Regions from separate parts of the Buttiauxella sp. JUb87 genome, predicted to be linked through region 2. Evidence: predicted binding sites of a transcription regulator. Region 2 holds the regulator's gene; the other holds the start of a gene.
The links. The regulator LexA, encoded in region 2, represses DNA repair genes until DNA is damaged. The targets are predictions, from matches to a motif close to TNCTGTATGTACATACAGNA.

Region 1: EC843_RS03650 (YebG family protein) is a predicted target of LexA. The motif match lies at 2,164-2,183, and genes of this name have one in related genera.

The regions. Positions count from the first base shown of each region.
Region 1 is NZ_SNVY01000001.1:783,607-788,617, forward strand. It holds gene ptrB (oligopeptidase B) at 1-908, opposite strand, end outside; gene EC843_RS03645 (tellurite resistance TerB family protein) at 1,002-1,685, opposite strand; gene EC843_RS03650 (YebG family protein) at 1,803-2,147, opposite strand; gene purT (formate-dependent phosphoribosylglycinamide formyltransferase) at 2,286-3,464, shown strand; gene EC843_RS03660 (bifunctional 4-hydroxy-2-oxoglutarate aldolase/2-dehydro-3-deoxy-phosphogluconate aldolase) at 3,530-4,168, opposite strand; gene edd (phosphogluconate dehydratase) at 4,234-5,011, opposite strand, start outside.
Region 2 is NZ_SNVY01000010.1:85,593-90,603, reverse strand. It holds gene plsB (glycerol-3-phosphate 1-O-acyltransferase PlsB) at 1-1,220, opposite strand, end outside; gene EC843_RS21635 (diacylglycerol kinase) at 1,347-1,715, shown strand; gene lexA (transcriptional repressor LexA) at 1,824-2,432, shown strand; gene dinF (MATE family efflux transporter DinF) at 2,501-3,835, shown strand; gene EC843_RS21620 (CsbD family protein) at 4,126-4,335, shown strand; gene zur (zinc uptake transcriptional repressor Zur) at 4,478-4,993, opposite strand.

The sequences.
Region 1 (5,011 bases), on a different contig from region 2:
TCGTCGCGCACTTTTGAGCGATACAAACCAAAGTTTTTGCCTTCACGATTCGAACGCAGATAAAAATGATGTTGATAGTGATCGAGAGTGTATTCGTGGTCTTTACGGCGTGGTGCAAAACTTTGTGGCTGCGCATCCACCAGCTCGGCATCCAGCAACAACACTTCGCTGGTCGTCGCGCTGCTCAGGTAAATCAGGACAAAATGCTTCGAAGTCGTTTTATGCACGCTGACATAAAACATTTCGTCCTTCTCTTCGTAAACCAACTCGTCGGACGTGGAAGGATGCCCTACCGTATGTCGCCAGACCTGATATGGCAGCAGCGTTTTAGGGTGCTTGCGGACGTAGTAAAGCGTGGCGGAATCATTCGCCCAGACAAAACTGCTGTCGACATTTTCCAGCACTTCCGGGTACCAGTTCCCGGTTTCCAGATTGCGGAAACGCAAACCGTACTGGCGACGCGAAAGAAAATCTTCCGCCAATGCCAGCACAGTATTGTCAGGCGTGATGCTCATCCCGCCCATCGTATAAAATTCACTGTGGGCAGCACGGCGATTACCATCCACCAGCGTGCTCCACTCTTCCCATTCAGCCAGCATCACCGACTGGCGCTGATAAATGGCGTATTCATTTCCGGTTTCAAAAACCTGGCGATAACGATAGCCATTTTGCGTATAGGGCGCGGAGACATCGCGTTGTGGGATACGGTCGATCATCTCTTTGAGCAAGCGTTCTTGTAGCGCCTGTTGCGTGCTCATGACTTGATGGCCGTAATCATTTTCCTGATGCAGATAATCAAGTACTTGCGCATCTGCGCGCTCGTCGTCGCGCAACCAATAATAGTTATCGATGCGGGTATCGCCATGAACTGACATGGTGTGAGGAATTTTTTTAGCTTTTGGTGGCATGTCGATTTTCATTTTTGAGTTAACACCCTGTAAGGGTGGCAAATTAAGACAGCCTTGCAAGCGTAACGTGGGATTTTGAGAAAAATGCCGGGGTTAACCCGGCAGATTGAGTTTCTGTTGCTGAATATCTTTTTCAATACCTTCGCGCACATCTTGTGGGATTTTTAGCGCATCACCTAACGCACTGAGATAGCTACGTTCCATAAAGTGGTCGATGTCGATTGCCGCACAGCTGAGGAAATAAAGTTCCAGAGCTTCTTCTTCGTTATTAACGCCTTGTACCAAACGCTGTGGATCAAGCGGTTGATCGATAGCCTGTTGAATCAGCGTACGGCCTGACTCTTCAATACCCGCATCCCGCAACTGTTGTTCGATTATCTGGCGCTCTTTGTCATCGATATGGCCGTCACTTTTCGCGGCAAAGACCAATGCCATTACCAGACGCTGGGTCCGCACATCAACTGGCGATTGTTGCTGCCCAAATTGCGGCTCCCCCTGATGGGTTTCACGGACGCGATCTTTATATTTGCTCCACATCACGCTTCCAGCGACTGCCCCACCGCCAACCAACAGCGCGCTGGTTCCGTATTTAGTGAGTAATTTACGCGATGATTTACTTGCCAGCAGTAACCCCGCTAAGCCACCCAGCGCGCCAGGTACCAGTAATTTGCTCAGCCCCTGAGGATCTTGAGTGGGTTGATTGTGCCTGGAAGATTTTTGGCCGGGCTGTGTCGCTTGCCCCAGCATAGACTGAAGCTGCTGTAACCAATTACTCATGAGAGACACCCTTGTTTTAGAACATAGCCACTGAGGTTAGGTGAAAGGCTGTCAAGAAGTGTCTGATAAGACTAAAGATGAGAAAAGAACCGCGCCGGTATTCCGACGCGATAAAACTTAAGCGGCTTTGGTGCGTTTACGTGGATGTTCGGCTACTTTATCATCAGAAGCCTCTTCTTCAGTAACGACTTCAGGCGTTTCATCTGCTGCTGTTGCCGTTTCCAGCTCTGGCAATTTTCCGCTTTTCAGTACGGTCGAAAGCACATCTTTGTTTTCTGCCATCCACATGGCCAGCACGTCATTTTGGCCTTCTTCGAGAGCAATTGGGCTTTGAGTGAGCCAGTCACTCAACACTTCGGCCAGGTCGAGCATTTTGTCATAGGCGTCTGCGTCCTTTTTACTGGCAAATGACATTTTTTCTTGCCCCTCTCGTACTACAACGTATTTGATTTCAACCGCCATTTTGCAGCTCCGGCTTAACTGTTTATTTAAACAGTATAATAATATTACCCTTGCATCGCAAGCGGGAAAGTCGCTGCGTACGCAAACGTTTTCGTTTATAATTCGCCGGTCTATTTTCTCCGTTTGGGTATACAGATTATGTCAATGTTGGGAACAGCGCTTCGTCCTTCAGCTACACGTGTGATGTTGTTGGGTTCAGGCGAATTAGGAAAAGAAGTGGCAATTGAATGTCAACGTCTGGGGCTGGAAGTGATTGCCGTAGACCGCTACGCTGATGCCCCAGCGATGCACGTCGCGCACCGTAGTCATGTCATTAATATGCTTGATGGTGCCGAACTTAAAAAGCTGGTCGCTGCTGAAATGCCCGATTTTATCGTTCCCGAAATTGAAGCCATTGCCACGGATATGCTGGTAGAACTGGAGCAGCAAGGCCAGAACGTTGTCCCGTGCGCCCGAGCCACTAAGTTGACCATGAACCGCGAAGGTATTCGTCGTCTGGCAGCTGAAGAGTTAGAACTGCCCACTTCAAGCTACCGCTTTGCCGATAGCGAAAGCGCTTTCTTGCAAGCCGTCGAAGAAATTGGCTTCCCTTGCATCGTTAAACCGGTAATGAGCTCTTCAGGCAAAGGGCAAAGCTTTATCCGCAATGCCGACCAGTTAGCCAAAGCCTGGGAATACGCTCAACTCGGTGGCCGGGCAGGCAAAGGACGCGTCATTGTCGAAGGGGTGGTGAATTTTGATTTTGAAATCACTTTGTTGACCATCAGCGCAATCGATGGCGTGCATTTCTGCGCGCCAATTGGTCATCGTCAGGAAGACGGCGATTATCGTGAGTCGTGGCAGCCACAAAAGATGAGTGATGTTGCGATTTGTCGCGCGCAGGAAATTGCCGAGAAAGTCGTGAAATCCCTGGGGGGCTTCGGGTTGTTTGGCGTTGAGCTGTTTGTCTGTGGCGATGAGGTCATTTTCAGCGAGGTTTCCCCGCGTCCACATGATACCGGCATGGTGACGCTGATTTCTCAGGATTTGTCAGAGTTTGCATTACATGTCCGCGCCTTCCTCGGCTTGCCAATTGGCGATATTCGCCAGTATGGCCCGGCGGCTTCTGCGGTGATCCTGCCAGAATTAACCAGTGATAACGTCCAGTACGGTAACGTCGCGGGTGCGGTAGGTGCCGGTTTGCAGGTGCGTCTGTTTGGTAAGCCGGAGATTGAAGGTAAACGCCGTATGGGTGTCACGCTGGCAACAGGTTCTAGCGTGGAAGATGCGATTGCGCGTGCGATTGCCGCAACCAAAGCGGTTATCGTCAAAGGATAAAAAAACCGGTCACATCGTTATCTATGTGACCGGTTTTACGCAGCTACAACTTAAAGAATGGCGTATTATTTCGCGCCTTCAACCGCTTCACGAGCAAGCTGAGTAATACGGTCGTAATCACCTGCTTCCAGTGCGTCAGCCGGAACCAACCATGAGCCACCGATACACAGAACGCTTTTCAGTGCCAGGTAATCACGGTAGTTAGCCGGTGTGATCCCGCCAGTTGGGCAGAAACGAACCTGAGAGAATGGGCCCGCAATAGCTTGCAGTGCTTTGGTGCCACCATTCGCTTCAGCCGGGAAGAATTTGAATTCTTTCAAGCCGTAATCCAGACCCAGCATCAGTTCAGAAACAGTGCTGATACCCGGAATCAATGGAATTGAGCCTTCGGTTGCCGCTTTCAACAGTGGCTCAGTCAGACCCGGGCTGATAGCGAACTGCGCGCCAGCTTCGGTCACTTCTGCCAGTTGCTCTGGGTTCAGAACGGTACCCGCACCAATAATCGCTTCTGGTACTTCTTTAGCGATAGCGCGAATCGCGTCCATTGCACATGGAGTACGCAGAGTCACTTCCAGAACGCGCACGCCACCAGCAACTAATGCTTTAGCCATTGGTACTGCGTGTTCCAGTTTGTTAATTACAATAACCGGGACAACCGGCCCTGTTTTCAGGATCTGTTCCGCAGTAGTTTTCCAGTTTTTCATCTAATAAGGCCTCTTCAACCAACTTTATAATTCGTTTCCAGTGCGGCAATTGCTACATCTGGTCCTTAAAATTTAATGCAGGTCGCGCCCTGTTCCGCGCCAGATAACTGTTCGCGTAACGCGCTAAATAGTTCACGGCCGGTTCCAACGCGATCAGCGCTGAGGTCCGGGTGATATGCAGTGCGTTTTGCAAGCTCTGCATCATCGACCAGCAATGTCAGTTCACCCGTTTGACCATTGACGCGAATCATATCGCCATCACGGACTTTCGCCAGCAACCCACCATCATAGGCTTCTGGCGTAACATGGATTGCTGAGGGCACCTTACCTGATGCACCCGACAGTCGTCCATCAGTGACTAACGCAATTTTGAAACAGCGGTCCAATAATACCCCAAGTGGCGGCATAAGTTTATGTAATTCTGGCATGCCATTCGCTTTTGGCCCTTGATGGCGCACAACAACCACGCAGTCACGGTCCAGCAGACCTGCTTCAAACGCTGGCAAAACGTCATGCTGGCTTTCAAAGATGACGGCGGGAGCTTCGATAATTTGATTTTCTACGGGGACTGCAGAGGTTTTCATTACTGCACGGCCGAGGTTACCGCTAAGCACTTTGGTGCCGCCGTGTTTGGAGAATGGTTTTTCAAAGGTTGCAATGACATCGGTATCGAGTGCGGTTGTCGCACCTTCACGCCATGCAAGCTGCCCATTATCCAGCCATGGTTCCATGGTGTAGTGATGCAGACCAAAGCCCGCAACAGTGTTCACGTCTTCATGCAGCAGGCCACCTTTGAGCAATTCGCGCATTAGCACTGGCACACCGCCCGCGGCCTGGAAGTGA
Region 2 (5,011 bases):
TGGATGGTCATCGACAGCGTGCCGGTTTTCGGGTCGAGCAAACGCCCGGTACGAGAACGGCCACCTTCCACAAAGTATTCAACGGAATAGCCACGGCTAAACAGCTCGCCCAGATATTCACGGAACACGGTGGAGTAGAGTTTGCTGCCTTTAAAGGTACGGCGGATAAAGAACGCACCGAGGCGGCGGAAAATCGGGCCGGCTGGCCAGAAATTCAGGTTGATACCCGCTGCGATGTGCGGAGGAACCAGCCCCTGGTGATAAAGCACGTAGGACAACAGCATGTAGTCCATGTGGCTGCGATGGCAGGGCACATAGACAATCTCGTGGCCGTCATGAGCCAGTTGGCGCACGCGTTCAGCGTTATGAACGTTGATGCCCTGGTACAAACGGTTCCACGTCAGACCTAACACGCGGTCAGTCAAACGCACGGCTTCATACGAGAAGTTAGCGGCAATCTCTTCCATCAAAGCAACAGCATTCTGCTGGGCTTTTTCATGGGAGATTTTCTTGCTGCGCGCTTCATCTTCTACTGCACGAGCGATAGCTTTTGAGGCCAGTAGCTTATTGAACAGATCCTGGCGTACCGGCAGACGCGGGCCGACAGTCGCTAAACGCTGGCGAGCAAAGTGCATACGCGCTACGCGAGCCAGTTTTTGGGCGATTTTTTTGTCTGTACCGTGGTCGGTTGCCATCTGGCGCAGCGAAACCGGAGCGGAGAAACGCACAAAGCTGTCGCGCCCAAGCCAGGAAACAGCGAAAAATTTCTGGACGCCGTTCAGCATCTTTAATGGCGGATTCACTTCGCCTTTTTCGCGCCCAGGGGAGCGGCCAAACATCACCGATACTGGCACCATCTGCACATCCAGATTTGGATTGCTGCGGTGTAAGTCGAGGTAATCGTGGAACAGTTTGATCGACTCTTCTTTTGGCGTGTAATAAGTGAAAACACGCGGGCCGCCATGGATAAAGACATAGCGCGGCAATACCGCACCGTCGATTTCTAACGGCTCGAGAGGGTCGGGCAAGTTATGCGCGAGACATTGTGCGCGCAGCGTTAATAAGTCCGCCTTGGAGTTATACGGCAGGACATACATAATCGGGCGTGTGGGATCTAAGCCCAGTTCGGCTTGTGGATCTGCCGGAATGGACTTGCTCTTTACCAGAACGCCTAATGGTAAATTAAGTAATTTGTAGTAGATTCTTGGCCAGCCTGACATAAACGATGTAAAGCCTCAGGTTAATGATGCAAATTCGCCGCAAGAATATCAGAATCTGGCTCAGATTTCTGTGGCGTTGCAATATAGATAAGCATTGACCCAAATAATTTGAAAAGGTTTCCCAAAATGGCGAGCAGTACCACTGGACTTACCCGTATCATCAAAGCCGCAGGCTACTCATGGAAAGGGCTCAAAGCAGCCTGGATTAACGAAGCGGCTTTCCGCCAGGAAGGGGTTAGCGCGCTCATCGCCATCGCCATCGCCTGCTGGTTAGATGTTGACCCTATCACCCGTATTTTACTGATTGGTTCTGTTGTGCTGGTCATGATTGTCGAAATTCTCAATAGCGCTATCGAGGCGCTTGTTGACCGTGTTGGTACCGATTACCACGAGCTTTCAGGACGGGCCAAGGACATGGGGTCTGCTGCCGTATTAATCGCCATTATCCTCGCAGTTATTACCTGGGTCACACTGCTTTGGCCGCATTTGCGATGATCTTTCCAGAATAGTTAAGTCCCTGGTTTTTTGCTCAATTTGTGGTTCCAAAATCGCCTTTGACTGTATATACTCACAGCATAACTGTATAAACACCCAGGGGGCGGAATGAAAGCGTTAACTACCAGGCAGCAAGAGGTGTTTGATCTTATTCGGGATCATATCAGCCAGACCGGCATGCCACCGACTCGTGCCGAGATTGCTCAACGTCTGGGGTTCCGTTCTCCGAACGCCGCTGAAGAGCACCTGAAAGCACTTGCCCGTAAAGGCGTCATTGAGATTATCTCTGGTGCGTCGCGCGGTATCCGCTTGCTGGTGGAAGAAGTTACCGGTATTCCGCTGGTTGGGCGTGTTGCTGCGGGGGAACCACTCCTTGCACAACAGCACATCGAAGGCCATTACCAGGTTGACCCATCACTGTTTAAACCAAATGCCGATTTCCTGTTGCGCGTTAGCGGGATGTCTATGAAAGACATCGGTATTATGGACGGCGACCTGCTTGCAGTTCATAAAACTCAGGATGTGCGTAACGGCCAGGTTGTGGTGGCGCGTATTGACGACGAAGTGACTGTTAAGCGCTTAAAGCAGCAGGGTAATACCGTTCATCTTCTGCCTGAAAATAGCGAATTTGAACCTATTGTGGTTGACCTGCGCGAACATAACTTCTCTATTGAAGGGTTGGCGGTTGGGGTAATTCGCAACGGCGACTGGCTGTAAACTTCTCCAGATGATGCGCTTTAATGCGCATCATCGTCTTAATTCTCTTATCTCTTCCTGGATTGGCCATGCGATTTTTCTCGACGGCTGACAGAGCTCTCTGGCGCCTCGCCTTACCCATGATTTTTTCCAACATCACCGTGCCTTTACTGGGCCTTGTTGATACCGCGGTAATTGGTCATTTGGATAGCCCTGTTTATCTTGGCGGTGTCGCTATTGGTGCGACGGCAACCAGCTTCTTATTTATGCTGTTGCTGTTTTTGCGCATGAGCACCACCGGTTTAACTGCCCAGGCATTTGGTGCCAATAATCCCTCTGCTTTAGCGCGTGCACTGGTTCAGCCCTTGCTATTGGCGTTAGGAGCAGGGGTGGCGATCGTCTTACTGCGTGAACCGCTGATATCCCTGGCCTTGCATATCGTCGGCGGCAATGAAGATGTTTTGTTGCAGGCCCGGCGATTCCTTGAAATACGTTGGCTTAGTGCGCCAGCCTCGCTTGCCAACCTGGTCTTGTTGGGCTGGTTGTTAGGCGTTCAGTATGCGCGTGCGCCAGTTATCTTGCTGGTTGTCGGAAACGTACTGAATATCGTGCTGGATGTGTGGCTGGTTATGGGGCTACACATGGATGTTCAGGGCGCGGCACTCGCCACCGTCACCGCAGAATATGCGACGTTTATCATTGGTTTGCTGATGGTGAAAAAGGTCATGGGTTTGCGCGGAATCAGCTTTGAGATGCTCAAAGAGTCCTGGCGCGGGAATGTGCGGCGTCTGCTGGCACTCAATCGCGACATCATGCTGCGCTCGCTGTTGCTACAGGTCTGTTTCGCCTCAGTCACTATCTTTGGTGCGCGGTTAGGTAGCGAAATCGTCGCGGTTAACGCCGTGTTGATGACGCTATTAACCTTCACCGCCTATGCGCTCGATGGGTTCGCCTATGCCGTTGAAGCCCATTCCGGGCAGGCGTTTGGCGCTAAAAACCGTGGTCAATTGCTCGAAGTATGGGGCGCTGCATGTCGCCAGGCGGGCTTAGTCGCTCTTATGTTCGCCGCTGTGTATGCGCTGTTTGGTGAGCACATTGTTTCGCTTCTTACCTCTATCCCGGAATTGCAGCTACAGGCAGACCGCTACTTGCACTGGCAGATTGTTTTGCCCGTTGTTGGTGTCTGGTGTTATTTGCTGGACGGCATGTTTATTGGCGCAACGCGAGGTACGGAAATGCGCAACAGCATGGCGGTTGCGGCATTGGGATTTGGGCTGACGTTGCTCACCGTGCCTTATCTGGGAAATCATGGTCTGTGGTTATCCGTGGCTGTGTTCCTGGCTTTGCGCGGACTGTCTTTGGGATGGATTTGGCGTCGCCATTGGCGGGATAACAGCTGGTTTCCGGCTGGAACTCCTGATTAGTTACAGCTCATAGTTAGTTACAACTCATAGTTAGTTACAACTCATAGTTAGTTACAACTTCTGACGCGCTTTTAATCGCACTCCAGTATGCTGATTTGCCACCTGATTTTGGGGCAAGTCAGCATCATTTCTGTTACTTCTGTGGTTCAATGTTCTTAGTTTTCCCCTCACTGCCATATCCTTGACTACAATTATTTCCACGTCCAGCAGATAGTGAGTGTCAGCCAAACGGCAGCACCTGGGCGTTGTTAACTATTAGCAGTTCTTAACCGAACGATGAGGATATTATTATGAATAAAGACGAAATCGGCGGTAACTGGAAACAGTTCAAAGGCACAGTAAAAGAGAAATGGGGCAAACTGACAGACGATGACATGACCGTCATCGAAGGGAAACGCGATCAGCTTGTCGGTAAAATTCAGGAACGCTATGGATATGCGAAAGATCAGGCAGAGAACGAAGTCGTTGATTGGGAAAAACGTAACGATTACCGCTGGTAATCTCATCCCTCAGATGTGTTAACTCTCATAGGCTAACCTGCCCTGGTACATGGATGTACCGATCCCCTCCATACTTCAAGCTACATCTTTTGGCTGCATTCACTTACCGCTTCAATGCAACTCGAATTATTTCGGGTTCAGGCTAGCGTGACTTCTTCTTACTCTGAATGGTGTGGTCATGCCCGCATTCTTCCGGGTGGCTACAGGCTTCAACTTCCGCACACGCGCTGCATAAACCATGCGCCTCAATGACATTGTGGTGTAGAGCAAATCCTGACTGGGCAGCCAGTTGATTCATAATATCTTCCACACCTTCCGCGCTATGCTCCTTCACCGCGCCACACCTGTCGCAAATCAACATCGCTGATGAGTGAGTCGGCTGATCAATCAGATGGCACAAAACATAGCTGTTGGTTGACTCGACGCGATGGACAAAGCCTTGTTCGAGAAGAAAATCGAGCGCACGATACACCGTCGGGGGTTTAGCTTGCGGTTCACTGGCGCGAAGTAAATCCAGCAAATCATAAGCGCTGATTGCACCCGCTTGCTGCGTCAATAAACGCAACACTTCCAGGCGTTGTGGTGTCAGGCGCACATTACGCTGTTCGCATAGTTTTTCAGCCTGCGCTAACACGTTTTGTGAAGTCGTGATGTCCATCAGCATTCCCCTGTAGAT